2 linked regions of the Duganella dendranthematis genome follow. The protein of the gene in region 1 interacts with the protein of each later gene in a pairwise test. Links are inferred from orthologs where the notes say so. Each region holds a gene or a part of one and is shown on either strand. Other genes may lie near its edges.

Region 1 (15,444 bases):
CAACTACGTTTCAGACCGAACAACAAATTGTGCAACGCAACAAACCCGATTTTACGACCTCCAGAAATTAAGTCAAGCGATTTTTTGTGCGTTGCATCAAAGAACCTTAAGTTCGTCAACTAGAATATTTTCCTAGGGAACTATTCCTTAGGAATGAGGCAAACAGGGGCTTGCCGGTGGAAAAAACGCTGCCGTGTTAGACTCAATGACACCCGAGTCGGCGCCGCATTCCGGCGCCGATTGCCTTTTAGATCACAAGTTATTCTGATGCCTGATACGCCCCACGCCGCGCAAACCGCCCGGAACGCCAGTTTTTTGTCGCCGTTGCCGCTGTTTTTCGTGCTGTTGTGGAGCAGCGGCTTTATCGTCGCCAAGTTCGGCCTGCCGTATGCGCCGCCGCTGACTTTCCTGTTGTTGCGCTTTCTCGGCGTGCTGGTGTTCCTGGTACCGGCCGTGCTGGTGCTGCGCGCGCCTTGGCCGCATGGCAAGATCGGCCACATCGCGCTGGCCGGGCTGCTGGTGCAGGCCGGCTACCTGATCGGTGTCTGGTGCGCCATCAAACAGGGCATGCCTGCCGGCTTGTCGGCGCTGATCGTCGGCATGCAGCCAATCCTGACGGCGTTCGCCGCGCCCCTGATCGGTGAAAAAGTGCTGCCGCGCCAATGGCTGGGTTTGCTGTTCGGCATTGGCGGGGTAGGGCTGGTGGTGGCCGCCAAGATCCAGCTGGTCGGACTTTCGCCGGATGCCATTTTATTGTGCGTGCTTGCACTATTCAGTATCACGGCCGGCACGCTGTACCAGAAACATCATTGCCCGCAATTCGACCTGCGGGTGGGCACGGTGATCCAGTTTGCCGCCTCGACCATTGTGGTCTTGCCGCTGGCAATGTACTTCGAAGGTCTTGGCCCGGATTTTGCTGCGGTGCAGTGGACACCGCGCTTTGTGGGCGCTTTGCTGTGGTCGGTGCTGGGGCTGTCGATCGGCGCGATTTTCTTGCTGTTCGCGTTGATCCGCAGAAATGACGCCACCCAGGTCACCAGTTTGATGTATCTGACGCCGCCAACCACCGCTATCATGGCATGGCTGATGTTTGGCGAAGCGTTCAACGCCCTCGGCATGGCTGGCATGGCGCTGGCGGTGACCGGCGTGATATTTGTAGTCAAGAAATCCAAGTGAGCGAGGAAGCATGATTTCAACTCCCGAGCAGCAGGCTGTCGACGCCGCGATCACCTCGCGCCGCTCCCTGCGTGCCTTTTTGCCGACCCCGGTCGCGCACGAGGATATCGAACAGATTTTGCAAGTGGCCGGCCGCGCGCCGTCCGGCACCAACACGCAGCCGTGGAAAGTCTATGTGTTGCAAGGTAAGCGCAAGCAGCAGTTGTCTTCGGCGATATTGGCCGCACATAATAATCCAGAGCAAGCGAGTCAGCACAAGGAAGAGTACGCCTATTACCCGCAGGAATGGGTATCGCCTTATATAGATCGCCGCCGCAAGGTAGGCTGGGATTTGTATTCGCTGCTGGGCCTGACTCGGGACAACAAAGCCGGCATGGCCGCCCAACATGCAAAGAATTACGATTTCTTCGGCGCCCCGGTCGGCCTGATCTTCACCATCGACCGCGTGATGGAGCAGGGCTCCTGGCTGGACTACGGTATGTTCCTGCAGAACATAATGGTCGCGGCCCGGGCCCGCGGCTTCGACACCTGCCCGCAGGCAGCTTTTACCCAGTATCACCGCATCATAAGCCAGCAGTTGCAGTTGCCTGAAAGCGAAACGGTGGTGTGCGGCATGGCGCTAGGTGTGGCCGATTTGAGCAAAATCGAAAACTCTTTAATCACTGAGCGGATGCCGCTCACAGAATTTGTTAAATTTGTCGAGTAAGACTAGCTTGTTTTTTCCTCTATTGCGCCAACACAACCATTGGTGCGATGAGTGTTAAATTTCCTTGCGCTGGCGCAGCGTTTTGCTACACTGCAACGGGTCTTGGCTGATTTCTTTTTTGGGGATACGAATGATCAAACTCGCATTAAGCGCCCTTATTTCGCTGATGTTTGCTTCCGCAGCCATTACCGTGCAGGCAGCCGACGCCGGCAGCGCGCCCAATAAAAAGCTGGTGCTGAAAAAGCGCCAACCGGTGCGCGTGGCCGCCGCCGATGCAAGCGACCGCATGGTCAAGCGCGTGATCAAGGTCAAGGGCAAGCGTAAGGTGGTCTACCAGCGCGTGCTGGCAGCGGCACCTGCCGTGCCGACCATGGGTGACCTCGCCGGCCTGAACAGCACGCACGATCCGCTGGACCTGAAATCCAACGTGGCGCTGGTGCTGGATCAGGCCAACTCGGAAGTGCTGTTTGAAAAGAATTCCAACGTTGCCTTGCCGATCGCCTCCATCACCAAAATGATGACTGGCCTGATCGTGGTGGAAGCCAAGCAGGACATGGACGAAATCCTCACCGTGACCGACGAGGATGTGGACCGCGAAAAATTCAGCAGCTCGCGCCTGAAAGTCGGCACGCAGATGACGCGCGCCAATATGCTGCACATCGCGTTGATGAGTTCGGAAAACCGCGCCGCCTCGGCACTGGGCCGCAACTATCCGGGCGGCCGTCCGGCGTTTGTGGAAGCGATGAATGCCAAGGCGCGTGAACTGGGCATGAGCGACACCCACTACGTCGATTCCAACGGCTTGTCGAAAATGAATGTGGCCAGCGCGCGCGATCTGGCCAAGCTGGCGATGGCGGCGTATCAGCAGCCGATGCTGCGCCAGTTCTCCACCGATCCGAAAGCCACGGTGGAACTGAGCAACGGCCGGCCGATGCAGTTCGGCACCACCAACCATCTGGTGGCCAGCCCGGACTGGGCGATCGGTTTGCAGAAAACCGGTTTCATCAATGAAGCAGGGCGTTGCCTGATGATGCAGGCGGTCATTGAAGGCCGCTCGGTGATCATGGTGTTCCTGGATTCCAAGGGCAAGCAATCGCGGACGGCAGACGCCGGCCGCATGCGCAAATGGCTGGAAGCGCTGCGTCCGGCCAACCTGGTCGGCGGCGGCAGCAGCACCGGTGCTTATTCGACCGGCATGTAACCCAGCGTGACGGAGATCTGGCGCGCAGTCAGCACCAGATCTTCCAGCCAATCTTCCTGCAAGCGGTCGGCCGGCGCCGAGATCGACAGTCCGGCAATCAGCTTGCCGCTGTCGTCGTAGATGCCGGCGGCCATGCAACGCACCCCAAGCTCCAGCTCTTCATTGTCGCGCGAGTAGCCGCGTGACTTCACCAGCCCCAGTTCGCGCTCCAGCTTGCCCAGATCGGTAATCGAATTTTTGTTGTGTCCGGCCAGCCCGGTGCGCGTGGCATAGGCGCGGATGGCTTTCGGCTCATCCACCGACAGGAACAACTTGCCGGTCGAGGTCAGGTGCAGCGGGCCGCGGCCGCCAATGGCGCGCACCACCTGCATGCCCGAGCGTTCCGAGAAGGCGCGGTCGATGTAGACGATCTCGTCGCCCTGGCGCACCGACAGATTGATGGTCTGCTGGGTTTTTTTGTGCAGTGCACGCATGAAATCCAGCGCAGCTTCGCGCACCGACAGCCGGCTCTTGACCACATTGCCGAGTTCCAGCAGCCGCATGCCGAGCCGGTAAGTGCCCGGTTCGACCCGGTCGACAAAGCGGGTGACCACCATGTCGTTCAGGATGCGATGGGCGGTGGACGGGTGTAGCCCCGAGACCTTGGACAATTCCTTGAGGCTGACGGGGTCGGGATACTTGGCCAGCGCATCGAGCAGCGCTACCATGCGTTCGATCACCTGGATGGTGGTCTTCTGCTCGGGAACGGATTCGATTTTCATGATGTGGTTGGTGCAATGCGGTAAGGGATACCTGATTTATACCATAATGTGGTAAAAGGTGCATAATATGCTATTCACAACGCACAACTATTCCCATGCAACCGATCAGCGAATTCAAGAGTAAAAGCGGCCTCAAACGTATCCACCAGGCGTTCTTCTACTCGCTCGATGGCTTCCGCTCGGCGTGGCGGAATGAACACGCTTTCCGCCAGGAGGTCAGCGTGTTTGTCGTCGGCACCATCATTGCGCTGCTGTTGCGCGTGTCGGCGTTTGAAAAGCTGGTGCTGATCGGCGTGCTGATGCTGATCTTGATTGTCGAGCTGATCAATTCGTCGATCGAAGCGGTGGTGGACCGGGTCTCGTTGGAGCGCCATCCTCTGTCCAAGAACGCCAAGGATTTCGGCAGCGCGGCAGTATTGCTAACCTGTTTGCTGGCGATCGCCACCTGGGCGGTGGTGCTGTATAACCGATTCATATGATTTTTCGGTATATAGAACTGATAAAAGCTTAGTTCTCATTTATAAGGGGCAGCAGTAATCTGGAGACCTTCACTACTAGGGGAATCAAATGCTGTCCAAAAAAATTATTGCCGCTGCTGTTCTCGCCATTTCCGCCGTCGCCCCAGCAATGGCAGCGGACATCTCGCTGTTGAACGTGTCGTATGATCCAACCCGCGAGTTGTACCAGGACGTCAACACAGCATTTGCCAAAGAGTGGAAAACCAAGACCGGCGACACGGTCAAGATCAAGCAGTCGCACGGCGGTTCCGGCAAACAGGGCCGCGCGGTGATCGACGGTCTGGAGGCCGACGTGGTCTCGCTGGCACTGGCCTACGACATCGACGCCATCGCCGAACACAAGTTGCTGTCGCCGGACTGGCAGAAAAAGCTGCCGCACAACAGCACCCCGTACACCTCAACCATCGTGTTCCTCGTCCGCAAGGGCAATCCTAAGGGCATCAAGGACTGGGCCGACCTGGTCAAGCCAGGCGTATCGGTCATCACCCCGAATCCAAAAACCTCTGGCGGCGCCCGCTGGAATCACCTGGCCGCTTACGGCTACGCGCTGCGCCAGCCGGGCGGTAGCGAAGCCAGCGCCAAGGACTACCTGACCAAGCTGTATAAAAACGTGCCGGTGCTGGATTCCGGCGCGCGCGGCGCCACCACTACCTTCGTCGAGCGCGGCATCGGCGACGTGCTGATCGCCTGGGAAAACGAAGCGCTGCTGGCCGTGAAGGAACTGGGCCCGACCAAGTTCGACATCATCGCGCCGTCGGTCTCGATCCTGGCGGAACCGCCGGTGGCCGTGGTCGATAAAGTGGTCGACAAGCGCGGCACCCGCAAGGTGGCGGAGGCTTACCTGAACTTCCTGTACACCGACGAAGCGCAGGACATCATCGCCAAAAACTACTACCGTCCAGCCACCGAGAAAGCCGCCAAGAAATACGCCGGCCAATTCCCGAAAGTGAAGCTGTTCACTCTGGCTGACGTAGCCGGCGACTGGACCAAGGCGCAGAAGACCCACTTCGCCGACGGCGGCCTGTTCGACCAGATTTACCAGCCTAACAAGTAATCTGCGAGGTAAGCTAATGACCAGCGTCTTTGAACAGTTTCGCGTGCTGATCGCGCCCGGCCTGCATAACAGCGGACCGGATCACTGGCAAAGTCGCTGGCAACGGCTGTTCCCCGCTTTCGAGCGGGTGCAGCAGGATGACTGGGAAGTACCCGACCTGCCGCGCTGGTCGGCGCGCGTAGACCAGCTGCGCCAACGCGGCAACGATCCACGGCCGATGCTGATCGTTGCCCACAGCTTCGGCGCGCTGGCCACGGTGCACAGCGTGGCGCGCAATGCCGGCGGCGTGGCTGGCTTGCTGCTGGTGGCGCCGGCCGATCCCGACAAGTTCAATGTGGCGTCCTTGCTGCCGCAGCAGGCGCTGGCCGTGCCGTCCATCATGGTCGGCAGCACCAACGATCCGTGGATGGCCGCGCCGCGCGCCGCCTTGTGGGCACAGCGCTGGGGCAGCCGCTTCATCAACGGTGGACCGCTCGGCCACATCAATGCGGAGTCCGGCCTGGGCGACTGGCCGGAAGGACTGGAAACCTTGTATTTTCTGTCAGAACAAGCGCACAATGGTGCGTTGTCCGCGTGACCTTTTTATTCTGGAGACCAACATGACTATCCGCCTGGGCGATACCGCCCCTGATTTCGAACAAGATTCTTCCATCGGCCCACTGAAGTTCCATGAATGGGCTGGCGATTCGTGGGTGGTGCTGTTTTCGCACCCGGCCGACTTCACGCCGGTCTGCACCACCGAGCTGGGCCTGACCGCCAAGCTGAAGCCTGAATTTGACAAGCGCAATGTGAAAGCCATCGCGTTGTCGGTCGACCCGGCCGAGTCGCACAAAGCCTGGATCAAGGACATCGAAGAAACCCAGAAGACCGTGGTCGGTTTCCCGATCATCGCCGACGCGGACCGCAAGGTCTCGGGCCTGTATGACATGATTCACCCGGAAGCATCGGCCACGGCCACCGTGCGCTCGCTGTTCGTGATCGATCCGAACAAGAAAGTGCGCCTGACCATTACCTATCCGATGAGCACCGGCCGTAACTTCGACGAAGTGCTGCGCGTGATCGATGCGCTGCAACTGACTGATGGCTACACGGTGGCCACGCCCGGCAATTGGAAAGATGGCGACGACGTCATCATTCCGCTGACCGTGCAGGATCCGGAAGTGCTGAAGCAGAAATATCCAAAAGGCTTTACCGCCGAGCGCCCATATCTGCGCGTGACCCCACAGCCAAACAAATAAGCGAGCAAATAAGCTTATTAGTTTTCCGTTGTTTGGATCTTTCCCCAGAGTAGGTTAACCTTCGGGCCTACTTTGGGGAAATCGCATGGATGTGCAGTTTGTCGTTTCAGGATTCGCAGTCGGCTTACTGGTCGGCATGACCGGCGTCGGTGGCGGCTCACTGATGACGCCGCTGTTGACCTTGCTGTTCGGCGTCACGCCCGCCGTGGCGGTCGGCACCGATCTGGCGTTTGCCTCGCTGACCAAGGGCGTCGGCACCTTCACCCATAAAATGCGCGGCACCGTCCACTGGGACATCGTGCGCCGCCTGTGCATCGGCGCGCTGCCGGCCGCCTTCTTCGCCAGCCTGGCGCTCAAGCACTTCGGCACACTCAACAAAGAAATGGGTCAGATCATCCGCTACATGATCGCCAGCTCGGTGCTGCTGACCGTGATCGCGCTACTGTTCAAGCGCAAGATGCTGGCCTGGATCACCGCCCATCCGGAACGCCAGCTGCAAGGCCGTGCGCTGAGCAGCGCCACCATCGTCTCCGGCGCCGTGCTGGGCACGCTGGTGACGATCTCGTCTATCGGCGCCGGCGCGATTGGCGCCACGCTGCTGGTGATGCTGTATCCGCGCCTGACCGCCGCCGAAGTGGCCGGCACCGACATCGCCTACGCCGTGCCGCTGACCGCCATCGCGGCCGTCGGCCACTGGTGGCTGGGCTCGATCAACTGGAGCTTGCTGCTGACCTTGCTGGTCGGTTCGCTGCCCGGCATCACCATCGGCGCCTATGCCGCGCGCGCGGTGCCCGAGCGCCTGTTGCGGGGCTTGCTGGCGGTAACACTTGTTGCCGTTGCGGCAAAGCTCGTATATAGCTGAATCATCTAATCAAATGACTATTGCTTCGTTTGTATTATGAAGCAGAGGTGAGAACATGCAGCCCTTATAGAAGGTTTTGTAATAAGGGAGCATTCATGTCAGCTGTTCTTGCAGCATCCGAGGTCACCCCGCCGGTGGCCAAGCGGGGCGCACCATTCCGCGTGATGCCGGGATTCCGGCTCTCGCTGGGTTTCACCATTTTCTACCTGACGCTGATCGTCCTGATCCCGCTGTCTGCGGTGTTCCTCAAAACGTTCACGCTGACCTGGGATTCGTTCTGGACCACGGTGACGTCGGCGCGCGTGATGGCTTCTTACCGATTGACGTTTGGCGCCTCGCTGCTCGGCGCGTTCATCAACGTCATCTTCGGCGGCATCGTGGCGTGGGTGCTGGTGCGCTATGAATTCCCCGGCAAACGCATCATCGACGCGCTGGTCGACCTGCCATTCGCGCTGCCGACCGCGGTGGCAGGCATCACGCTGACCGCGCTGTATTCGGCCAATGGCTGGCTCGGCCAGGTGATTGAAGGCATGTGGGGCATCAAGGTGGCGTTCACGCCGGTCGGCGTGGTGATCGCGCTGACCTTCATCGGCCTGCCGTTCGTGGTGCGCACGGTGCAGCCAGTGCTGGAAGACGCGGAACGTGAACTGGAAGAAGCCGCCGCCAGTCTCGGCGCCAACGCCTGGCAGACATTTTCGCGCGTGGTGTTCCCGACCATCATGCCGTCGCTGATGACTGGCTTCGCGCTGGCCTTCGCCCGCGCTACCGGTGAATACGGCTCGGTAATTTTCATCGCCGGCAATATGCCGATGGTGTCGGAAATCACGCCGTTGTTCATCATCACCAAGCTGGAGCAGTACGACTACGCCGGCGCCACCGCGATTGCAACCGTGATGCTGGTGGTGTCCTTCCTGCTGCTGTTGGGGATTAATCTGCTGCAAGCCTGGGCGCGCGGAAAGTCGGGGAAATAATCATGAGTGCTACGCCTGTTACTGTCGCCCGTCGCGGCGAATTGCCGTCGGCGCCGAGGAGCCTGGAACCAGGCTGGGTCCGCATCGTGCTGATTGCCATCGCGCTGATCTTCCTGACTTTGTTCCTGTTCGTGCCGCTGGTGTCGGTATTCTACGAAGGCCTGAAAAAAGGCTGGGACGCCTACGTCGCCGCGATCATCGACGAAGACGCCATCTCGGCCATCAAGCTGACGCTGATTACCGCCGCCATCGCCGTGCCGCTGAACCTGGTGTTTGGCGTGGCGGCCTCGTGGTGCATCGCCAAGTTTGAATTCCGTGGCAAGAGCATCCTGCTGACCTTGATCGACCTGCCGTTCTCGGTGTCGCCGGTGATCTCCGGTCTGATTTACGTGCTGCTGTTCGGCGCGCAAGGCTACTTCGGCCCCTGGCTGATGGACCACGACATCAAGATCCTGTTCGCGGTGCCGGGCATTGTGCTGGCCACCATCTTTGTCACTTTCCCGTTCGTGGCGCGCGAGCTGATCCCGCTGATGCAGGCGCAGGGCAGCGAAGAAGAAGAGGCCGCCATCGTGCTGGGCGCGTCGGGCTGGGACACCTTCCGCCGCGTGACGCTGCCGAATATCAAGTGGGGCCTGCTGTACGGTGTGATCCTGTGTAACGCCCGCGCCATGGGCGAATTCGGCGCGGTGTCGGTGGTGTCCGGCCACATCCGTGGCGAGACCAACACCATGCCGCTGCAAGTGGAAATTCTCTACAACGAATACAACTTTGCCGCCGCCTTTGCCGTGGCGTCGCTGCTGGCGCTGCTGGCGCTGGTGACGCTGGTGGTGAAAACCTTTATCGCCTGGCGCCTGAACGAATCCGTCGCTGACGACGCCCGCATTTCGGAGTAATACCATGACGATCCAAGTTAAAAACATCAACAAGCGTTTCGGCGATTTCGTCGCCCTCAACAACGTGTCGCTGGATTTCCCGCAAGGCGAGCTGACTGCGCTGCTGGGCCCGTCCGGCTGCGGCAAGACCACGCTGCTGCGTTGCATCGCCGGCCTCGAACATCCGGACTCGGGCCAGGTGCTGCTGGAAGGGCAGGATGCGTCGCGCAGCCATGTGCGCGAGCGCCAGGTCGGCTTCGTGTTCCAGCACTACGCGCTGTTCAAGCACATGACCGTGTTTGAAAACGTCGCCTTCGGCCTGCGCGTCAAACCGCGCAGCGAACGTCCGTCGGAAGACCAGATCCGCCGCAAGGTGAAAGACCTGCTGGAACTGGTGCAGCTGGACTGGCTGGCCGACCGCTATCCGCCGCAACTGTCGGGTGGCCAGCGTCAGCGCATTGCGCTCGCGCGGGCTTTGGCAGTTGAACCTCGTGTATTGCTGCTGGACGAACCGTTCGGTGCGCTGGACGCCAAGGTGCGCAAGGAACTGCGCCGCTGGCTGCGTCGCCTGCATGACGAGCTGCACGTCACTTCCATCTTCGTCACCCACGACCAGGAAGAAGCGCTGGAAGTAGCCGACCAGGTGGTGCTGATGAACAAGGGTAACGTCGAACAGATCGGTGCGCCGGACGAGGTCTACAACCATCCGGCCTCGCCATTCGTCTACGGCTTCCTCGGCAATGTGAACGTGTTCCACGGCCGCGTGCAGGACGGCATCCTGGCCAGCGGCGACGCCAGCTTTACCGTGCCGGGCGAAGGCGGCGCGGCCGGCAAAGGCACGGCTTATGTCCGTCCGCACGAGCTGGAAGTGGACCGCTACACGCCGGGCGCCGAAGGCATTGTGGTCAAGCTGCGCCGCGCGCATGCGATCGGCCCGCTGGCCCAGCTGGACCTGGAACGCGACGATACCAACGAATTGATTGAAGCAGTGATTCCGAATGAGCGCTTCAGCTCCCTGGGCCTGAAAGAAGGCGAAACTTTAGTTGTACGTCCAAAGCGCCTGCGGGTGTTCGTGGACGAAGGAGCCTCCATATGAATTTTCAACAGCTGCGGTCCATCCGCGAAGCAGCCCGTCGTGGCTACAACCTGACCGAAGTGGCGAATGCCCTGTTCACCTCGCAGCCTGGCGTGTCGCGCCAGATCCGTGAGCTAGAAGACGAACTGGGCGTCGTGATTTTCGAACGCAACGGCAAGCGCCTGACCGGCATGACCGAGCCGGGCAAAGGGATCTTGAAGATCATCGACCGCCTGCTGATCGAGGCCGAGAACCTGCAACAGGCCAGCCTGGAATATACCGGCCAGCAGAGCGGCACCTTGAGCGTGGCGGCTACCCACACGCAGGCGCGCTACGCGCTGCCGAAAGTGGTGCAGAGCTTCCGCACCGCCTATCCGGACGTGCGCATCGCCTTGCAGCAGAGTGCGCCTGAGCACATTGCCGAATGGATCTTGTCCGGCAAGACCGACATCGGCATCGCCACCGAAGGACTGTCGCAGTTCCCGGACCTGGTGTCGTTCCCGTGCTACCGCTGGAGCCATTTGATCGTGGTGCCGGATGGCCATCCGCTGCTGTCGCGTTCGCCGATCAGGCTGGAAGACCTGGCCGAGTTCCCGCTGATTACCTATGACGTCGGTTTTACCGGCCGTGGCCATATTGATGCGGCGTTCGCGCAGGCCGGCGTCAAGCCGGACATCGTGCTGACCGCCATGGATTCGGACGTGATCAAGCAGTACGTGTCGCTGGGCCTGGGCGTCGGCATCGTCGCCTCGATGGCCTTCGACCACGGCCGCGACAAGGGCATGCGCGCGGTGGAAGCGTCGCACCTGTTTGCGCAGAACACCACCCGGCTGGCGGTGCGCAAGGGCGCCTACCTGCGCTCATACGCCTACCACTTCATCCAGGAATTCGCGCCGGATCTGACCCGCGCCGACATCGACGCCGCCCTCAACGGCGGGGATCTGTCCTGATCTGTTGCTGCCGCCGCATCAGTTGTGGCGGCAGCAAAACAGTCGTTCAATTTTTTCATTTGCCATATCGAAATGACCATATACTGAATCCCTGCAACCAACTTTGGGAGCGCACATGGGTATCGGTAATTGGAAAATCGGCTACCGCCTGGCGGCCGGTCTGGGCATGGCCATCATTTTCATGATCGGCATCGCCGTCGAAGGCATCAGCAATCTTGGTAAGCTCAACAGCAACACCAAGGATCTCGCGGTTGATAAAGTCCCCAAGGTCATCCTGGCTTACGAAACGATAGGCGGTCTGAACGACATCGCCCGCGCCATGCGCAACGCCATGCTGTCGACCGATCCGGCGGTGGTCAAGGCCGAGCTGGAGCGGGTGGAAAAACGCCGCGTGGAAAACGTCGAACGGCTTGACAAGCTGGGCAAGCTGATCGCCGATGACGGCGACCCGCAAAGCAAGCTCAAGCTGCAGGCGGTGCTGGAGGCGCGCGAAAAATATGTGGTGGTGCAGAGCGCGTTCCTGAAAATGTCCACTGACCAGAGCCAGCGCGACGAGTCGGTCAAGTATCTGCTGACCACGGTGCGCAAGGAGCAGACCGCTTACCTGAATGCCTTGAACGACATGGTCAAGTTCCAGATCGCCGCTGTCGAGGAGACCAGCGCGGTGGCCGAGCGCGCCTATGCCAGCTCGCGCACCACGATGATTGTACTGACCGTGGTGGCGGCCGCGCTGGCGGCGTGGGTACTGTACGTGATCACGCGCAGCATCACGCTGCCGCTGAACCGCGCGGTCGGTATGGCGCAGGCGGTGGCCGGCGGCGACCTGACCATGCGCATGGAGTGCCACACCACCGATGAGACCGGCCAGCTGCTGCGCGCGCTGATCGACATGAACGATGCGCTGGCGCGCACCGTCGGCCAGGTACGTTCGGGCACGGATACCATCGCCACGGCGTCGAACGAAATCGCCAGTGGCAACCTGGACCTGTCGTCGCGCACCGAGCAGCAGGCATCCAGTTTGGAAGAGACGGCGTCCTCCATGGAAGAGCTGACCTCGACCGTGTCGCAGAATGCCGAGAATGCGCGGCAGGCAACCAAGCTGGTGGTGACTGCCAGCGACTATGCCACCAAAGGCGGCCAGGTGGTCGGCCAGGTGGTGACCACGATGGGCGCGATCAAGGAAAGCTCCAGCAAGATCGTCGATATCATCAGCGTGATTGATGGCATTGCGTTTCAGACCAATATTCTGGCCTTGAATGCGGCGGTGGAAGCGGCGCGTGCCGGCGAGCAGGGGCGGGGCTTTGCGGTGGTGGCGTCGGAAGTGCGCAACCTGGCGCAGCGGTCGGCCTCGGCGGCCAGAGAAATCAAGGAGCTGATCGGACGTTCGGTGGAGACCGTCGATGCCGGCGCGGCGCTGGTCAGTCAGGCTGGCGCGACGATGGAGGGCATTGTGCAGTCGGTGCAGCAAGTGGCGGAAATCATGCACCAGATCAGCGCCGCCAGCAGCGAGCAGAGCACGGGCATCGAACAGGTCAATCAGGCCATCGTGTCGATAGACGATGTAACGCAGCAGAACGCCGCGCTGGTGGAACAGGCCGCCGCCGCCGCGCAAAGCATGCGCGACCAGGCGGACTTGCTGGCGCAGGCGGTGAGCGTGTTCAAGCTGGCGGGGAGTCCGTTGCCAGCAACACCGCGCGTGACCCGGCTGGCGGTGGCGTGAGCCGTAACGCTAAACCCGGGCACACCGGGGTCTGACCCGGCACGGGTCCGACCCCAGCGCGCCGCCGTGCGGGTTACCAGGTGTAGCTGGCCTTGGCGTAGTAGTAGCGGCCATTGAAACCGTTCGGCGCCCAGCCGCTGTACGGGTAGATGCCGTTGGTGTTGAGGTTGCCCGCCGACGTTACCTGGTCCGGGTAGCGGTTGGTGGCGTTATCCACGCCCGCCGTCAGGCGCCAGTTCTTGCCCAACTTGACGTTGCCCGACAAGTCCAGCGTCCATTGCGGATCGTAGGTCTGATCCAGCGTCGCGTTGTTCTGCGGTACCGTGAAGCTGCCGTAGCGGTTGACCACGGCGCGCAGGCCCCAATTGCTGATGGCCCAGTCGGTCGTCAGGCTCAGCTTGTCTTTCGGCGAACCGACGGTCAGGCGGTTGACGGTCTGGCGGTCGATCAGCGTCAGGCCGTTGGCGGTCAGGATCGCCGGGTTGGCTTTGATGCCTTCCACATCCGTCTTGTTATGGTTATACGCGCCGGTGAAGTCGAAACGGCCGTAATCGCGCGTGTCCCAACGGTAGGTGCTCAGCACATCGACGCCGGTGGTGCGGGTGTCGATGGCGTTGGTGAAGTAGCGGCCCGCGCCGACCAGAATGCCTTGCGTGGCCAGCGCATTTTTGAGCGTCTGGTTCAGCGTCATATTGGCCGACAGCGCCACGCGGTCGTCGATATTGATGCGGTAGGCGTCCACCGTGGTGGTCCAGTTGCGGCTTGGCTGCACCACCAGGCCGAGGCTGTAGTTGCGGGCTTTCTCGGCCTTCAGCGGGGTTGCGCCGAGCGCGGTGGCGGCGGCGCTGCCGACCGCAAAGGTGCCGGTTTCAATCGGCGTGTTGACGCCATTGACCACGGAGAAGTTGGTGGTGGTGATCGTGTAGAACTGCTGCGCCAGCGACGGTGCGCGGAAGCCCGACGAGGCGGTAGCGCGCAGCGACACGATGTCGTTGAACGCATAGCGGGCCGAGCCCTTGGCCGAGGTGGTGTTGCCGAAATCGCTGTAGCGCTCGTGACGCAGCGCGGCGGAGGCCGAGAACTGCTTGGTGATCTCCGCTTCCACGTTGGCGTAAATGGATTTGTTGTTGCGGCTGTTGCTGCCGGCGTTGACCGGACGGAAGCCCGAGAAGCCTTGCGCGCCAGTGCCGCTGTACGAGGCCACGTCGCCGGCGCCGATTTCATAGGTCTCCTTGCGGTACTCGGTGCCCAGCGCCACGGTGACCGGGCCGCTGAAGGCCTCGACCGGGAAGTCCTTGGCGACGTCGAAGTTGAGCACGGTTTCCGAGTTCTTCAGGCGGCCGGCGTAGAAGTGCGTCGGGCTGTTGGCGCCCAGGTCCTGGTTGACGGTGTTGTCCAGGTTCAGTTTGAACTCGTTCTCGCCGTAGTTCACGCTCAGGTCCCAGCGCCAGCCGGTGTTTTCGCCGCGCACGCCGGTTACCAGCGAAGTGTCGGTCGAGCGGCTGTTTTCCAGCGGCAGGAAGCCTTGCGGGAACAGCGGCGAACGCAGCGCGGTGCCGTTGAAGGCGGTGCGCCAGGTGGCCGCCGCCGAAGTGTCGCGCTGGCCGTAATTGGCGAAGGCGTACCAGTCGATGTCGTCGGTAACGCGGTATTCGCTGTTGAGGAACAGCGAGGCCGGCTTGGTGTCCGGATCGCCGAAGCGCTGCGTGACCTTGCCGTACAGCGGCTCGGCCGGATTGCGGAAGTCGGCGCCGGCGCGGTTGGTCGGATCGCGGTCGGCGGCATCGACTGCCAGACGTACCCAGCCGCTTTCGCCAAGCGCCAGGCCGCCGGAAGCGCGCACCGAGCGTTGGCGGCCGTCGCGTTTCTGGTACTCGCCAAAGCCGATTTCCGCTTCGCCGCCGCTGGCGCCTTTTTTCAGGATGATGTTGATCACGCCGGCAATCGCATCGGAACCGTACTGGGCGGCGGCGCCGTCACGCAGCACTTCGATGTGGTCGATGGCCGACAGCGGAATCGCATTCAGGTCGACCGGCGCCGAGCCGCGGCCCTGGGTGCCGTTGACGTTGACTACCGCCGACGTGTGGCGGCGCTTGCCGTTGACCAGCACCAGCACCTGGTCCGGGGACAGGCCGCGCAGCTGGGCCGGGCGCACCGCGTCGGAGGCGTCGGCGCCGGATGGGCGCGGGAAGTTCAGCGACGGCAGCACACGGCCCAGCACGGTGGCCAGCTCGGTCGAACCGCTGGCTTGCAGCTCCTTCGCGCCGATGATGTCGATCGGCGATTCCGAGTCGACGGTGCGGCGGTTCTTGGCGTAGGTGCCGGTGACGACGACGGACT
Region 2 (15,269 bases), 880 kb from region 1 along the record:
ACGTTGGCCGGAATCGCATGCTGCACGTTGACGATGTAGTCGTTGCACAGCTGGTCGAGGTAGGCCGTGGTCACGCCCGGCTTGACGTGGGGAGCGATCATGGTCAGCACGTCGGCCGCCAGTTGGGCGGCGACGCGGGCCTGGACCATTTGCTCAGGCGTTTTGATGAGATTGGCGTTGCGGCGGGTGGCGGACATGGGGGCGACCTCTTTATTTGCAGAGGCAGTATTTTCCCACAATCGCTAGCGCACCGCTTTCAAATCGAAGTGGGGTTGTAGATCAGCCCCAGGATGTTGCCGAACGGGTCGGCCAATTCCACCGTCCTGATGCTCTCGCCGACGTCCTGGATGGCGCCATGGATGGTGGCGCCGAGCGCGGTGATGCGGCTGACTTCCGCTTCGATATCATCCACGCCCCAATAGACGGTGCTGCCGGCGGTGCCGGGCGTGCCGTCCGGGATCAGGCCCAGCTCAAAACCGCCGATGTTGAAGCCGACGTAGAACGGCTGGTCGAAATAGGGCGCGGCGCCGAACACTTTGGTGTACCAGTCCTTGGCGGCGGTCAGGTCCGCCACCGGGTAAGCGACGGTGCGTAATCCGTTGATCATGAGTGTCTCCGGTTGATAAAAACATCATCTTGGCACATCAGGCGGCGGGGCGATTGGAAAAATGGAATCGTTCGGGCGTGGTGGCGGCCAGCGCCTGGAAATCGTGGATCAGGTGGGACTGGTCGAAGTAGCCGCACTCCAGCGCCAGTTGCGCCCAGTCGGGCGAGCCGGCCGGCGCGGTCTTGAGGGCGGCGGTGGCCAGGCGGAAGCGGCAGATCCGCGCAAACAGCTTGGGCGACAGGCCGACATGCTGGCGAAACTGCACCGCCAGATGCTGGCGCGACACGCCCAGCTCGGCCGCCAGCTGTTCGACGCGCAAGGCGCCGCCGCTACCATCGAGCGCCGCTACCGCCCGCTGCACCAGCGCCAGCGCGCCGGCCGGCCGCATCGCATCCGCTGAATCTCCGTTGGCCGTCCGCAAGCGCTGTAACAATTCCTGCTCGATCAGGGCCAGCCGCGCGCGCTCCGGCGCCGCGTCGGTCCACAGCGCATCGGCCAGCCGATCGGCATCGCTGCGACCCCACAGCAAATCGATATCGGCGCGCTGATCGGTCAGCGCCTGCAGCGGCGCGGCCAGGAACACCCCCGCCATGCCCGGCTTGAAACGCACCGCCAACGTCAACACCGGCCGCGCGCTGGCGACGAGGATGGACGACGACATCATCCCCACCGCAAATCCCTGCTGGCCGCCGTCCTGCCAGAGAATATCGACACAATTGTCCGGCAACACCCGGTGCGTATGCGCTGCAGCCGGCGCCCGCGCCGCCCACACGCATGCCACATGTGCCGCCAGCAGCGGATGAGGCGGATATTCGCGATAAAACATGGTAGATCAGTATCCTTTTTTCAACCCCGCAGGGCCACAAAGGGGTCCGACCCCGTACGGGGTCGGACCCCGACGGCGGCTCGCCGCTTGAGGGGTAAAGCACGCGCGGGCATATTTTATCGAATCAGCCGGCCTTCACCCTCCGCCGGTGCGTGAAACACTCGGCCTCAAGGTATAATGTCCGGTTCATATTCACTAATTGGCCGTACACCATCATGCAAGATAAATATAGTCCCGCTGACGTAGAAAAAGCCGCCCAATCCCACTGGAAGGCGATCGATGCCTACAAGGCCGTCGAACACGACCCGCGCTTCCCGAAAGGTAAATACTACGCCTGCTCGATGCTGCCTTACCCATCGGGCAAGCTGCACATGGGCCACGTGCGCAACTATACGATCAATGACGTGATGTACCGCTATCTGCGCATGAACGGCTACAACGTGCTGATGCCGATGGGCTGGGACGCCTTCGGCATGCCGGCCGAGAACGCGGCGATGGCCAACAACGTGCCGCCGGCGCAATGGACCTACTCCAACATCGCCCACATGCGCTCGCAGATGGAGCTGATGGGTCTGGCTATCGACTGGTCGCGCGAAATGACCGCGTGCAAGCCGGAATACTACAAGTGGAACCAGTGGATGTTCCTGAAGATGCTGGAAAAAGGCATCATCTACAAAAAGACCGGTACTGTGAACTGGGACCCGATCGACCAGACCGTGCTGGCCAACGAACAGGTTATCGACGGCAAGGGCTGGCGCTCGGGCGCGGTGATCGAGAAGCGCGAAATTCCGATGTACTACGCGCGCATCACCGATTACGCCGATGAACTGCTGGGCTATGTCGACGACAAGCTGCCAGGCTGGCCTGAGCGCGTGCGCATCATGCAATCGAACTGGATCGGCAAATCGACCGGCGTGCGCTTCGCTTTCCCGCACGAGATCAAGGACGCCGACGGCGCCCTGATCGGCGACGGCAAGATGTACGTCTTCACCACCCGTCCGGACACGGTGATGGGCGTGACCTTCTGCGCCGTCGCTGCCGAGCATCCGCTGGCCGTGCTGGCCGCGCAGACCAATCCGGAACTGGCCGCCTTCAACGCCGAGTGCAAACTGGGCTCGGTGATTGAAGCCGACATGGCGACGATGGAGAAGAAGGGCATGCCGACCGGCCTGTTCGTCACCCATCCGATCACCGGCGACAAAGTCGAAGTCTGGGTCGGCAACTACGTGCTGATGACCTACGGCGATGGCGCCGTGATGGGTGTGCCGGCACACGACGAGCGCGATTTCGCTTTCGCCAAAAAATACAATCTGCCGATCAAGCAAGTGATCAAGGCTGAAGGCCAGGAATTCTCCACCGAAGCCTGGCAGGAATGGTACGGCGACAAAGAGATTTCGATCGTCACCAACTCCGGCAAGTACGACGGCCTGCGCTACCCGGAAGCCGTCGATGCGGTGGCCGCCGACATGGCCGCCCTCGGCCTGGGCGAGAAGAAGATCACCTTCCGTCTGCGCGACTGGGGCATCTCGCGCCAGCGTTACTGGGGCACGCCGATCCCGATGATCAACTGCGCCGATTGCGGCTCGGTGCCGGTGCCGGAAAAAGACCTGCCGGTGGTGCTGCCGGAAGACTGCGTACCAGATGGCAGCGGCAACCCGCTGAACAAGTACGAAGCCTTCCTCAAGTGCGACTGCCCGCAGTGCGGCAAGCCTGCGCGCCGCGAAACCGACACCATGGATACCTTCGTCGATTCGTCGTGGTACTACATGCGCTATACCTCGCCAGGCTCGAACGACGCCATGGTCGACGCCCGCAACGATTACTGGATGCCGATGGACCAGTACATCGGCGGCATCGAGCACGCGGTGCTGCACCTGCTGTATGCGCGCTTCTGGACCAAGGTGATGCGCGACTTCGGCCTGGTGAAATTCGACGAGCCGTTCACCAACCTGCTGACCCAGGGCATGGTGCTGAACGAGACCTACTACCGCGAAGAAGATTCGGGCAAGAAGATCTGGTTCAACCCGGCCGACGTCGACCTGACGCTGGACGACAAGGGCCGTCCGCAAGGCGCAACCCTGAAGGACGACGGCCAACCGGTGCAGATCGGCGGCACCGAGAAGATGTCGAAGTCGAAGAACAACGGCATTGATCCGCAAGCGCAGATCGAACAATACGGCGCCGACACCGCGCGCCTGTTCACCATGTTCGCCTCGCCGCCAGAGCAAACGCTGGAATGGTCGGGCAGCGGCGTGGAAGGCGCCAACCGCTTCCTGCGTCGCGTGTGGGCCTTCGGCTACGCGCAGCGTGAAGCCATCGCCGCCGCCGGTGCGCCGCTGGCCGCTGTCGCTACTTCCGATGCCAGCAAAGCGCTGCGCCGCGAAGTGCACAAGGTGCTGCAGCAGGCCGACTACGACGTCAAGCGCATCCAGTACAACACCGTGGTTTCGGCCTGCATGAAGATGCTGAACACGCTCGAATCGGCCAAGGACGTGGAAGCGGCCGTGCTGTCGGAAGGCTACGCGATCTTCCTGCGCCTGCTGAACCCAGTGGCGCCGCACATCACCCACGTGCTGTGGAAAGAGCTGGGCTACGCTGGTGATATCCTCGACGCGGCCTGGCCGCAGGTTGATCCAGCCGCGCTGGAACAATCGGAAATCGAGATGATGATCCAGGTGAACGGCAAGCTGCGTGGCAGCGTGGTGGTGGCCAAGGGCGCCGACAAGGCATCCATTGAAGCGGCCGCACTGGCCAACGAAGCGGTACAGAAGTTCATCGAAGGCACGCCGAAGAAGATCATCGTGGTGCCGGGCAAGCTGGTTAACATCGTAGTGTAAAGAGAACCATGGCGACTACTCTGAAGTTTTTCCGCCGCGGCGCGCTGTATGCCGCCGTGCTGGCCGCGTCGTTGACGGTGACGGCCTGCGGTTTCCACCTGCGCGGCGACAGCGGCCACTACACGCTGCCGTTCCCGACGATCTATGTGGGGCTGCCAGAGACGTCGCCATTGGCGATTGATCTGAAGCGCAATATTCGCGCCAACGGCGGCACCACGGTGGTCGCCAGCGCCAAGGACGCCGATGGTGTGGTCGATGTCTTGAGCAATCCGGAAAAGACCAAGACCAAGACCATTCTGTCGCTGAACAACAATGGCCGCGTGCGACAGTACCTGCTGACCTACAGCATTCTGTTCCGCGTCCTCGACAAGCAAGGCAAGGAGCTGCTGGGGCCAACCAACATCACGCTGACCCGGCCGATCGACTTTAACGAAACCCAGCTGCTGGCCAAGGAGCAGGAAGAGGCCTTGCTGTACAAGGACATGCAGACCGATCTGGTACAGCAGATGATGCGCCGCATCGCCGCCGTCAAGACGTCCGGCATGTCGCTACCGCCGCTGGCGCCGACGCCGCTGCCGGGTGGCGTGCAGCCATCGGGTCAGCCGTCGACGTTGCCGCCGGCCGTGCCGATTCAATAAAGGCGCCGCATGCAATTACGGTTGGAGGCGCTGGACGGCCATTTGAGCAAATCGCTGTCGCAGCTGTACGTCATCACCAGCGATGAGCATCTGCTGGCGCTGGAGGCTGCGGACAAGATCCGCAAGACCGCGCGCGCGCAGGGCTATTCCGAGCGCGACGTGCTGACCGTGGAGCGCAGCTTCAAGTGGGGCGAGCTGCTGGCGGCCAATCAGGCCTTGTCGCTGTTCGGTGACAAGAAACTGATCGAGCTGCGCATCCCGACCGGCAAGCCGGGCAAGGATGGCGGCGCGGCGCTGCAAAATTATGTCAAGGATCTGAGTCCGGACAACCTGACTTTGATCACGCTGCCAAAGCTGGACTGGCAGACGCAGAAGGCGGCCTGGGTCGCCAGTCTGCAACAGGCGGCGGTGTATATCGACATCCCGCAGGTGGAACGGGCGCAGTTGCCCAATTGGATAGGCCAGCGCCTTGCCCAACAAGGGCAAAGCGCGGACCGGCAGAGCATCGATTTCATCGCCGATCGCGTGGAAGGCAATCTGCTTGCGGCCCATCAGGAGATTCAAAAACTGGCCTTGCTGCACGAGCCGGGCAAGCTGACCTACGAGCAGGTGCATGAAGCGGTGCTGAATGTGGCGCGCTACGATGTGTTCAAGCTCAGTGAAGCGATGCTGGCGGGCGATCCGGCGCGGTTGATCCGCATGCTGGACGGCCTGAAAGGTGAGGGCGAAGCGCTGCCGCTGGTGCTGTGGGCGGTGTCGGAGGAAATCCGCACGCTGCTCAAGCTGAAGGCGGGCATGGCGCAAGGCCGGCCTTTGGGGGCGCTGCTGAAAGAGCATCGCATCTGGGGACCGAAGGAACGCATGATGGACCCGGCGCTGCGCCGGCTGTCGCTGCCGACGCTGGAAGCGGCAATGAAGGATGCGGCGCAAGTGGACAAGATGATCAAGGGCCTGCGCGCGAAAGCGTATGCCGGCGACGCGTGGGACGCGATGCTGCAACTGGCGTTGAAGGTCGCGCGCGGCTAACACCGACGAGATGACGATGGACATCAAGCAGTACATGGAACAACTGGGCCAGCGGGCGCGCAAGGCGTCGCGCGCCATGGCCCGTGCCGACAGCGCCGCGCGCAACCGCGCGCTGACGTTGATCGCCGATGCAATTGAACGTGATGCCGACGCGCTGCGCGCCGCCAATCAGCTGGATATGGACGCCGCCGCCGCCAACGGCCTGGAACCGGCGATGCTGGACCGCCTGGCGCTGTCGGACAAGGCCATCGCCACGATGATCGAAGGCCTGCGCCAGATCGTCGCGCTGCCGGACCCGATCGGTGAAATCTCCGGCCTGAAGTTCCGGCCGACCGGCATCCAGGTCGGCCAGATGCGCGTGCCGCTGGGCGTGATCGGCATCATCTACGAATCGCGCCCCAACGTGACGGTGGATGCAGCAGGGCTGTGCATCAAGAGCGGCAACGCCACCATCCTGCGCGGCGGCTCGGAAGCGATTCACTGCAACCGCGCGCTGGCCAAGCTGGTCAAGCAAGGCCTGGAAGGCGCTGGCCTGCCGGCCGATGGCGTGCAAGTGGTGGACACCACCGACCGCGCCGCCGTCGGCGCCTTGATCACCATGCCGCAGTATGTGGACGTGATCGTGCCGCGTGGCGGCAAGAGCTTGATCGCGCGCCTGATGGCCGAGGCCACGGTGCCGATGATTAAGCACCTCGATGGCATCTGCCACGTCTACATCGACGGCAAGGCCGATATGAAGAAAGCGGTGGACATCGGCTTCAACGCCAAGTGCCATCGCTACGGCACCTGCAACACGATGGAAACGCTGCTGGTGGCGCGTTCGATCGCGCCGGCGGTGCTGCCGCAACTGGCCGCGCTGTACTCAACCAAGGAAGTCGAATTGCGCGCCGATCCGGAAGCGAAAGCCATCCTGGCCGGCTACCCGCATCTGGTGGACGCGACGGAAGAGGATTGGTCGACCGAATACCTGGCGCCGGTTCTGGCGGTCAAAGTGGTAGAGGATATGGACGAGGCGATGGATCACATCAGCGCTTACTCGTCCAAGCACACGGAGGCGATCATCACCGAAGACCATTCGGCGGCGATGCGCTTCCTGCGTGAAGTCGATTCGGCGTCGGTGATGATCAACGCCTCGACCCGCTTTGCGGACGGTTTTGAGTATGGCCTGGGGGCGGAGATCGGCATCTCCAACGACAAGCTGCACGCACGCGGCCCGGTCGGCCTGGAAGGTCTGACCTCGCTGAAATACGTGGTATTCGGCCACGGAGAAGTTAGACAATAAGGATCGCTCATGCTGTACCTCTGGATCAAAGCACTGCATATCTTCTTCGTCATCGCCTGGATGGCCGGCGTGTTCTACCTGCCGCGCATCTTTGTCAACCTGGCGATGGAGACCGACCGCAACGCCAGCGAGCGCCTGCTGCTGATGGCGCGCAAGCTGTATCGTTTTTCGCTGTGGCTGTCGGTGTTTGCGGTGCTGTTCGGGGCGTACCTGATCTATCTGGCGTACGGCGCGCACATGCCCGGCTGGCTGCACGCCAAGCTGGCGCTGGTGGTGGTGCTGATCGGCTATCACCATATGTGCGGCGGCATCCTGAAGCGCTTCGAGCGCGGCGACAATAAACGCAGTCACAAGTGGTTCCGGGTGTTTAATGAGCTGCCGGTGTTCCTGATGCTGGGCATCGTGCTGCTGGTGGTGGTCAAGCCTTTCTAAAGGAAGCATCATGAGCAAAGTGTGTCAGTACTTCTTTGCAGCGCATTCGCCGTGGGCGTATCTGGGCCACGAGCGCTTCGTCGCGCTGGCGCAGAAACATGGCGTGCAGGTTGAGTTGAAACCCTGCGACTTGAGCAAGGTGTTTGGCGTGTCGGGCGGCCTGCCGCTGGCCAAGCGCGCGCCGCAGCGGCAGGCTTACCGCCTGCTGGAACTGGCGCGCTGGTCGGCGTATCTCGGCATTCCGCTCAAGACGCAGCCTCAGTTTTTCCCGGTGTCGCCGGAGCTGGCCAACAAGATGATTGTGGCCGCGCGCATTTCGCACGGCACCGACGTCGCGTTGATGCTGGCCGGCGCCATCATGCGCGCGCTGTGGGCGGAAGACAGGAATATCGGCGACGAGGCCACGCTGGTGCAGATCGCCGGCAGCTGCGAGCTGGATGGCAAGGCGCTGGTCAAGTCGGCGGAAACGGCCAGTGCGCAGGCCGAGTATGACCGCAATACAGACGATGCGAACGCCGCCAGCGTGTTCGGATCGCCGTGGTATGTGTTGGAAGGCGAAAGCTTCTGGGGCCAGGATCGTCTGGACTTCCTGGAGCGCGCAATGACGAAGTAACAGGCGCCGCGCCCGCGTGGGCGGCGCGCATTTTTTTAACGGACAAAAGGTACACCTATGGCATCCTTCTTTTGCCCATGCCCGCGCGGCATGGAAGCGGCGTTAGCCGAAGAACTGCGCGAAATCGCACAACAAAGCACCACCCTCAAGGTGCACAACGAAGTTCCCGGCGGCGTGCACGCCTCGGGCGAGTTGACCGACGCTTACCTCATGAATCTGCACTCGCGCATTGCGTCGCGCGTGCTGATGCGCATGGCCGCCGGCGGCTACAAGAACGAAAACGACATCTACGACCTGACGCTGGAGCAGCCGTGGGAAGAGTGGTTCGGCTACGACCACACCATTCGCGTGGATCTCACGGCGGTGAAGTCGCCGCTGAAAAGCCTGGAATTCACCACGCTGAAGATCAAGGACGCGATCTGCGACCGCTTCCTCGATCAATACAAGAAGCGTCCTTCGGTCGATACCAAGGAACCGGACATGCGCGTCTTCGGCTTCGTCGACGCGCACCAGTTCATCGTCTACCTGGATACCTCGGGCGAAGCGCTGTTCAAGCGCGGCTGGCGCACCGAGACCGGCGATGCGCCGTTGCGCGAGAACCTGGCCGCCGGCCTGCTGCGCGTATCGGGCTGGAAGCCGGGCATGCCGTTGTTTGACCCGATGTGCGGTTCCGGCACCATCCTGTGCGAAGCGGCGCAGATGGTGCAGGGCGTGCCGCCGGGCGCGCGTCGCCGTTTCGCGTTCGAGAAGTTCCATGATTTCGACGCTAAGGTGTGGCAGGACATGAAGGCCGCCATCAAGCCGAATCCTTTGCCGTCCGAGCCGACCATTTTCGGTTCCGATATCTCCGGCGATATGGTGGAGATGGCGCGTCACAATCTGCGCAGCGCCGGCATTCTGTTTGATGTGCCGATGAAGCAGATCGAGGCGCAGCAGGTGCAGGCGCCGACTTCGGTACCGGGCATTTTGCTGACCAACCCTCCGTACGGCGAGCGTATCGGCGTGCGCGGTGACAGCACCTTGCCGCAGGATGAACTGGCCAACAGCTTCTATGCGGATTTCAGCAGCACGCTGAAGCAGCGCTTTGCCGGTTGGACGGTGTATCTGTTCACGGCGGATCTGGGCGTGCCGAAGCTGCTGCGCTTGAAGGAATCGCGCAAGACGCCGTTCTTCAACGGCGCGCTGGAATGCCGTTTGTTCCGCTTCGATATGGTGGCCGGCTTTAACCGCCGCGACGCCGCCAAGCCGAAAGAAGCCTAACCCCGCAGGGCCACAGAGGGGTCTGACCCCGTGCGGGGTCAGACCCCGGCGGCGGCGGGCCGCTTTGGGGTGCACGCTAGCGCCCTCAAAGGAAAACGATTTATGCTGCCAACACCTCCCGCCGACCTGCCCGACCAGGACCTCGACCACGAGGTCCCGCCCCCTGAACCATCACACCGCAAACCGCTCTCCGCCGCCGCGCTGGCCGTGATGCTGGCCGGCCTGTCGATGATCGGCCCGTTCTCCATCGACGCCTACCTGCCGGCCTTCCCCAACATCCAGTCCACGCTGCACGCCACGCCGCTGGAAGTGCAGCAAAGCCTGACCTTCTATATGCTGGCCTTCGCCGGCATGGTGCTATGGCACGGCGCATTGTCGGACGCTTTCGGCCGCCGCAACGTCATCCTGGTGTCGCTGGCCATGTTCGCCATCGGTACGCTGGGCTGCGCTTCCGCCCATACCGTCCACTACCTGTGGGTTTTCCGCATCATGCAAGGCATCTCGGCCGGCGCCGGCGTGGTGGTCGGCCGCGCCATCATCCGCGACCTGTATGCGGATGCCGCCGCCGCCCGCCTGCTGTCGTTGGTGACCATGATTTTCTCGATCGCCCCGGCCATCGCGCCTATCCTCGGCGGCTGGATCGTTACGCTGTTCGACTGGCGCGCCATCTTCCTGTCGCTGCTGGCCTACAGCACGCTGCTGTTTATCTTTTGCTATCGCCGCCTGCCGGAGACGCTGCCGCCGGAAAAGCGCCATCCGTTCAATCCGCGCTTCCTGGTCCGCAATTACAGCGAAATCCTGCGCTCGCCGCTGTTCCACCTGAAGACCGGCGTGGTGGCGCTGAATTTCGCCGGGCTGTTTATCTACATCGCCGCCGCGCCGGTGTTCCTGCCCGAGGAACTGCACCTCGGCCCATCGCAATTCGCCTGGCTGTTCATTCCTTCGGTGAGCGGCATCTTCCTCGGCGCGCTGGCGGCCAACCGTATCGCCGGCCGCATGCCGTTCGCGCGCCAGATCGGCATCGGTTTCTGCTTCCTGCTGTCGGCGTCCAGCGTCAATCTGTTGTATCACAGCTTCCTGCCGCCGGCGCTGCCGTGGACCGTGCTGCCGATGTTGTTTTATACCTTTGGGATGTCGATGGTGGCGCCGGGGGCGACGCTGCTGGCGCTGGACCTGTTCCCGCACATCCGTGGCACGGTAGCCTCGGTGCAGTCGTTCGCGGTGACCCTGCTGGGCGCCATCGTGGCAGGGGTGATTGCACCCTTCTTATCACACTCGGCGCTGTGGTTAGCGGCAGGACAGATGGCCTTTAGTGCCTCTGCTCTCGCTTTGTGGTTGACGTCGCGTCATTACCGGCGCATGCTAGCGCGCTATCCGGGCTGATAAACATTAACGGCAGGAAAGTGACTTAGTTGAGAAAGAAATTTTTCCACGTGTTAAGTTATTATCAGACTTTATGCTAAGATAATTTTTTAGCGCGATTATTTTAGGCCTGAAACGCGCTTGGAACCCGCATGAAACCTAACGTTGGTGGAATTTGGCCGTTGAGTTCCGCTCTTTGATCGATGTCTACTGGCGGCAATGTTTGATACGATGCATCAACAATCTGACCATGATATTCGCAATCGACTGCTGATTGCCCGTCTGCCGGCCATGCCGCAGATACTCATTAAGTTGATTGAACACTTGCAAGCCGACGACGCCGGCATGCCGGAGCTGGCCGCCCTCATCGCCAAGGATGCGGCGATGACCAGCAAGATCCTCACCGTCGCCAACAGCTCGGCCTACCATCGCAACCAGCGCACGGTGGGCCTGGAGCAGTCGCTGGTCTCGCTCGGCACCGACATGATCAAGACGCTGGTGATCAGCGAGTCGGTGTTCCAGACCTTTAACAGCTTCCCGCATTCCGCCAGCACCGACTTGCGCGGTTTCTGGAAAGGCTCGCTGACCACCGCCGTCATCGCCCGCGACGTCGCCCGCCAGATGGAATATCCGCACGTGGAAGAGGCCTACCTGGCCGGCCTGCTGCACAACGTCGGCCGCCTCGCCTTGCTGGCCACGGCGCCCAAAGAATACGCTTTTAACTTCACCGCGCGCGATGACGAAGACCTATGCGCGGTCGAACAGCGCACGCTGCAAATCACCCACTCGGAAGCCGGCGCCTGGCTGATCGAACGCTGGAACCTGGATTCCTTCCTGGCCGACAGCGTGCTGTATCACCACGAACCGATTAGCCGTCTGGAAGCGGCCCATCCTTTGATCCGCATCGTGCGCCTGGCGCACCTGCTGTGCTGCCACGAGGACCAGGAAGAGGCGATCGAACAGGCGGCGCGCCTGTGCAACCTGGATGGCGAGAAGCTGGAGCAGATCGTCAGCAACGCCGCGCGCCAGGTGGAGAAGTCGGCCAATTACCTCGGCATCGACCTGGCCGGCGCCGACGATATCGTCGCCCCGGCCGCGTATGCGCCGCCGATGGTCGATCCGGTGCAGCAGCGGCTGTCGGAAGAAGTCCGCAACATCATGCTGGTGTCCGAGATGGGCCAGACCTTCGCGCGCCAGCATGGCGAAGCGGGTCTGCTGGAGGCCATCACGCGTTCGGCGCGCATCCTGTTCGATCTGGAAAACGCCGTGCTGCTGCTGGAGAATCCGACCGGCCACGCGCTGCACGGCGTATCGACCGGCGAGGGCCAGCAACGGCTGGCCGAATTTGTTATCCCGCTGAACAAGGGCGGCGTGGTGGCGCAGGCGGCGCTGGAGCGCAAGCTGGCCTACATCAGCCGTGAAGGCCAGGCGCTCAATGTCTCGGAAGAACAGCTGTTCCGCATTCTCGGCAGCGACAGCATGGTGTGCTTGCCGCTGGTGGCCAACCAGCGCTGCCTCGGTGTGCTGATCGGCGGCGCGCCGGCGTGGCAGTTGCAAGCGCTGCAAAAACGCGAGCGCTTCCTGCAATCGTTCGGCACCCAGGCCGCAGCCTCGCTGGAGACGGCGATGAGCGAACGCGGTCATGCCAAGCGCCAGATCGCCCACGTGGCGGAAGAATACCGCGAAGCCTCGCGCCGCGTGGTGCATGAGGTGAACAACCCGCTGTCGATCATCAAGAACTACCTGTCGGTCCTGGACAGCAAGCTGGCGCGCCGCGAGCCGGTGGTTGGCGAGATGTCGATCCTCAACGAGGAGATCGACCGCGTCGGCCAGCTGATTAACGGCCTGGCCGATTTGCAGCCGACCGAAACCTCGCGCGTCACCGATGTCGCCAAGGTGGTGGACGACGTGCTGCGCCTGTTCCGCGCCACCGACTTCGTGCCGGCCTCGGTGCAGATCGTGGTGCGCATGCAGGAGGAGCCGGCGGAGATCGACGGCGACGCCGACATGCTCAAGCAAGTGCTGGTGAACCTGATCAAGAACGCCATCGAAGCCCTGGCCGATGGCGGCAAGATCGAGATTTCGAACCGCGGCCACGTCAACCGTGATCGCAAGCTGTATCTGGAACTGGTGGTGAGCGACACCGGTCCAGGTTTGTCGGCAGACGTGCTGGCTAACCTGTTCTCTCCTGTGCAAAGTAGCAAGGAGGGCGCTCACCATGGCCTTGGACTGTCCATCGTCCATAGCCTGGTCAAGAAAATGCAAGGCCTGATTACCTGCCGTTCCGGCAAAACGGGTACCACCTTTGAAATCCTGCTGCCAGCCAAAGGCAGTACCAGCCAACTCACCAACGTGACAACGCGGGTGATGGATTCCGCTTAAGGCCATGATGAACCTGAACTCTTTCGACCTAGCCCCCGTCGAAGCTTTGACTTCTGATAACCGTCCCCGTCTCCTGCTTGTCGATGATGAACCGCGTTTGCTGTCATCGTTGTATGAGCTGCTGCGTGACCGCGATTACCACCTGGTGACCGCCACCTGCGGCAGCGAGGCGCTGGCCCAGCTAACCAAGCTGAAATTCGATCTGATCCTGCTCGACCTGCGTCTGCCCGATATGAGCGGGCATGAGATCATGGATTACATCAACGCCCGCGACATCGATTGCGATGTGATCATGATGAGCGGTGATGTCGGCATCGAAGCGGCCATCGGCGCTTTGAAGCGCGGCGCCTACGACTACCTGCGCAAGCCGTACAGCCGCGAGGAGTTGCTCAAGACCGTCAAGAACGCGCTGCAGAAGCGTCAACTGGCGGTCGAGAACGAGCGCATCGCCGGCCAGCTGGAAAACTCGGAGAAGATGTACCGCTACCTGGTGGACTCGTCGCCGGACATCATCTACACGCTGAACCACGAAGGCAAGTTCACGTTTGTGAATGACCGCGTGCAGCAATTGCTGGGCTTTACGCGCGAAGAGCTGATCGGCCGCCACTACTCGGTGCTGGTGCACGATGAAGACCAGGAGCGCGCGCGCTATGCGTTCAACGAACGCCGCGTTGATGAACGGGCGTCGCGCAACGTCGAGCTGCGCCTCAAGTGCCATCCCGGCTCCGGCGCCGGCGGTGGCGTCGAGCGCACCTTCAACAACACGCTGATGACGATTTCCCTGAACGCGATCGGCATGCACATTCCCGACCACGAAGTGAAGACGCGCGAGTTCTTCGGCACCTACGGCGTGGCGCGCGACATCACGGACCGCAAGCGCGCCGAGGAAGTGATTTCGTACCAGGCCTATCACGACATCCTGACCGACCTGCCGAACCGCATGCTGTTCAAGGACCGTCTTGGCCTGGCCGTGATCCAGGCCAAGCGCAAACTAACCGAGCTGGCGGTGATGTTCGTCGATCTGGACCGCTTCAAGCTGGTCAACGATACGCTGGGCCACGTCAAAGGCGACGAGCTGCTGCAACAGGTAGCCACGCGCCTCAAGGACTGCCTGCGCCGCGGCGATACGCTGGCGCGCCAGGGCGGCGACGAATTCACCATCGTGCTGCCGGAACTGCGCGACCGCCAGGACGCCAAGGCCATCGCCGACAAGTTCCTGGAAAGCCTGCAACGGCCGTTCGACCTGGATGGGCATGAGGTGCATATCTCGGCTTCGATTGGCATCGCGATTTACCCGACCGACGGCGAGACCATCGACGAGCTGCTGCGCCATGCGGACATCGCCATGTATCAGGTGAAAGCGCTGGGCAAGAATGGCCACAGCTTCTATCACAACTCGATGCTGGATGTGTCGCACCAGAAGATCGCGCTGGAACAGGCGTTGCGCAAGGCGCTGGAGCATAACGAGCTGGAAATGTATTATCAGCCGCAGTTGGATGTGGCCACCGGCCGCATCATCGGCGCGGAAGGGCTGATGCGCTGGAACCACCCGCAGCGCGGTTTGCTGTCGGCCGGCGAGTTCCTGCCGTTTGCCGAAGAGAATGGCCTGATGCTGCCGATCTCCGACTGGATGCTGGGCGCCTTGTGCCGCGACCTGCTGCAATGGAATGCGGCTGGCGGCGAGTCGATTCGCCTGTCGCTGAATTTGTCGCCGCAGTATCTGGATCGCGGCGACTTCTTCGAGAAGATGCGCGGCGCGCTGACGCGCTACGGCATTTCGCCGGCGCAGATCGAGGTCGAGATCACCGAGAATATCTGCATCCGCAATCCGCAATATGCGATCGAGCAGCTGAACAAATTGTGCCAGCTGGGCGTGTCGGTGGCGATCGACGATTTCGGCACCGGCTATTCATCGCTGGCGTATCTGCACCGCTTCCCGATCCACACCATCAAGATCGACCAGTCCTTCGTCAAGGAGATCCACGACGAAAACGGCCACTATCC

The links.
Region 2: the proteins of HH213_RS04665 (region 1) and HH213_RS08700 interact in binary tests that used the Escherichia coli proteins (3 or more experiments, as listed by UniProt). The link is inferred for Duganella dendranthematis from one-to-one orthologs.

What each region holds. Positions count from the first base shown.
Region 1 is NZ_CP051684.1:987,806-1,003,249, reverse strand. What follows is about bases 8,461-11,419. They hold HH213_RS04665 (sulfate/molybdate ABC transporter ATP-binding protein), read left to right. Parts: upstream 8,461-9,384; coding sequence 9,385-10,455; downstream 10,456-11,419. Other genes in these bases: HH213_RS04660 (CysB family HTH-type transcriptional regulator), read left to right, coding at 10,452-11,384; cysW (sulfate ABC transporter permease subunit CysW), read left to right, coding at 8,490-9,380; cysT (sulfate ABC transporter permease subunit CysT), read left to right, coding at 8,461-8,487. Also shown: HH213_RS04720 (DMT family transporter), read left to right, coding at 268-1,176; HH213_RS04715 (nitroreductase), read left to right, coding at 1,187-1,882; pbpG (D-alanyl-D-alanine endopeptidase), read left to right, coding at 2,013-3,083; HH213_RS04705 (IclR family transcriptional regulator), read right to left, coding at 3,065-3,844; HH213_RS04700 (diacylglycerol kinase), read left to right, coding at 3,940-4,323; HH213_RS04695 (sulfate ABC transporter substrate-binding protein), read left to right, coding at 4,412-5,416; HH213_RS04690 (RBBP9/YdeN family alpha/beta hydrolase), read left to right, coding at 5,433-5,993; HH213_RS04685 (peroxiredoxin), read left to right, coding at 6,016-6,654; HH213_RS04680 (sulfite exporter TauE/SafE family protein), read left to right, coding at 6,740-7,516; more of cysT, read left to right, coding at 7,612-8,460; HH213_RS04655 (methyl-accepting chemotaxis protein), read left to right, coding at 11,500-13,104; HH213_RS04650 (TonB-dependent receptor plug domain-containing protein), read right to left, coding at 13,178-15,444. UniProt on the Escherichia coli protein: Part of the ABC transporter complex CysAWTP involved in sulfate/thiosulfate import. Responsible for energy coupling to the transport system.
Region 2 is NZ_CP051684.1:1,865,455-1,880,723, reverse strand. Bases 5,300-8,083 are described here. They hold HH213_RS08700 (glutamate-5-semialdehyde dehydrogenase), read left to right. Parts: upstream 5,300-5,950; coding sequence 5,951-7,216; downstream 7,217-8,083. Other genes in these bases: HH213_RS08690 (2-hydroxychromene-2-carboxylate isomerase), read left to right, coding at 7,659-8,083; HH213_RS08695 (CopD family protein), read left to right, coding at 7,226-7,648; holA (DNA polymerase III subunit delta), read left to right, coding at 5,300-5,934. Outside these bases: map (type I methionyl aminopeptidase), read right to left, coding at 1-197; HH213_RS08725 (VOC family protein), read right to left, coding at 257-607; HH213_RS08720 (helix-turn-helix transcriptional regulator), read right to left, coding at 645-1,433; leuS (leucine--tRNA ligase), read left to right, coding at 1,649-4,270; HH213_RS08710 (LPS-assembly lipoprotein LptE), read left to right, coding at 4,279-4,908; more of holA, read left to right, coding at 4,918-5,299; more of HH213_RS08690, read left to right, coding at 8,084-8,261; HH213_RS08685 (THUMP domain-containing class I SAM-dependent RNA methyltransferase), read left to right, coding at 8,352-9,521; HH213_RS08680 (multidrug effflux MFS transporter), read left to right, coding at 9,624-10,904; HH213_RS08675 (HDOD domain-containing protein), read left to right, coding at 11,115-13,265; HH213_RS08670 (EAL domain-containing protein), read left to right, coding at 13,273-15,269. UniProt on the Escherichia coli protein: Catalyzes the NADPH-dependent reduction of L-glutamate 5-phosphate into L-glutamate 5-semialdehyde and phosphate. The product spontaneously undergoes cyclization to form 1-pyrroline-5-carboxylate.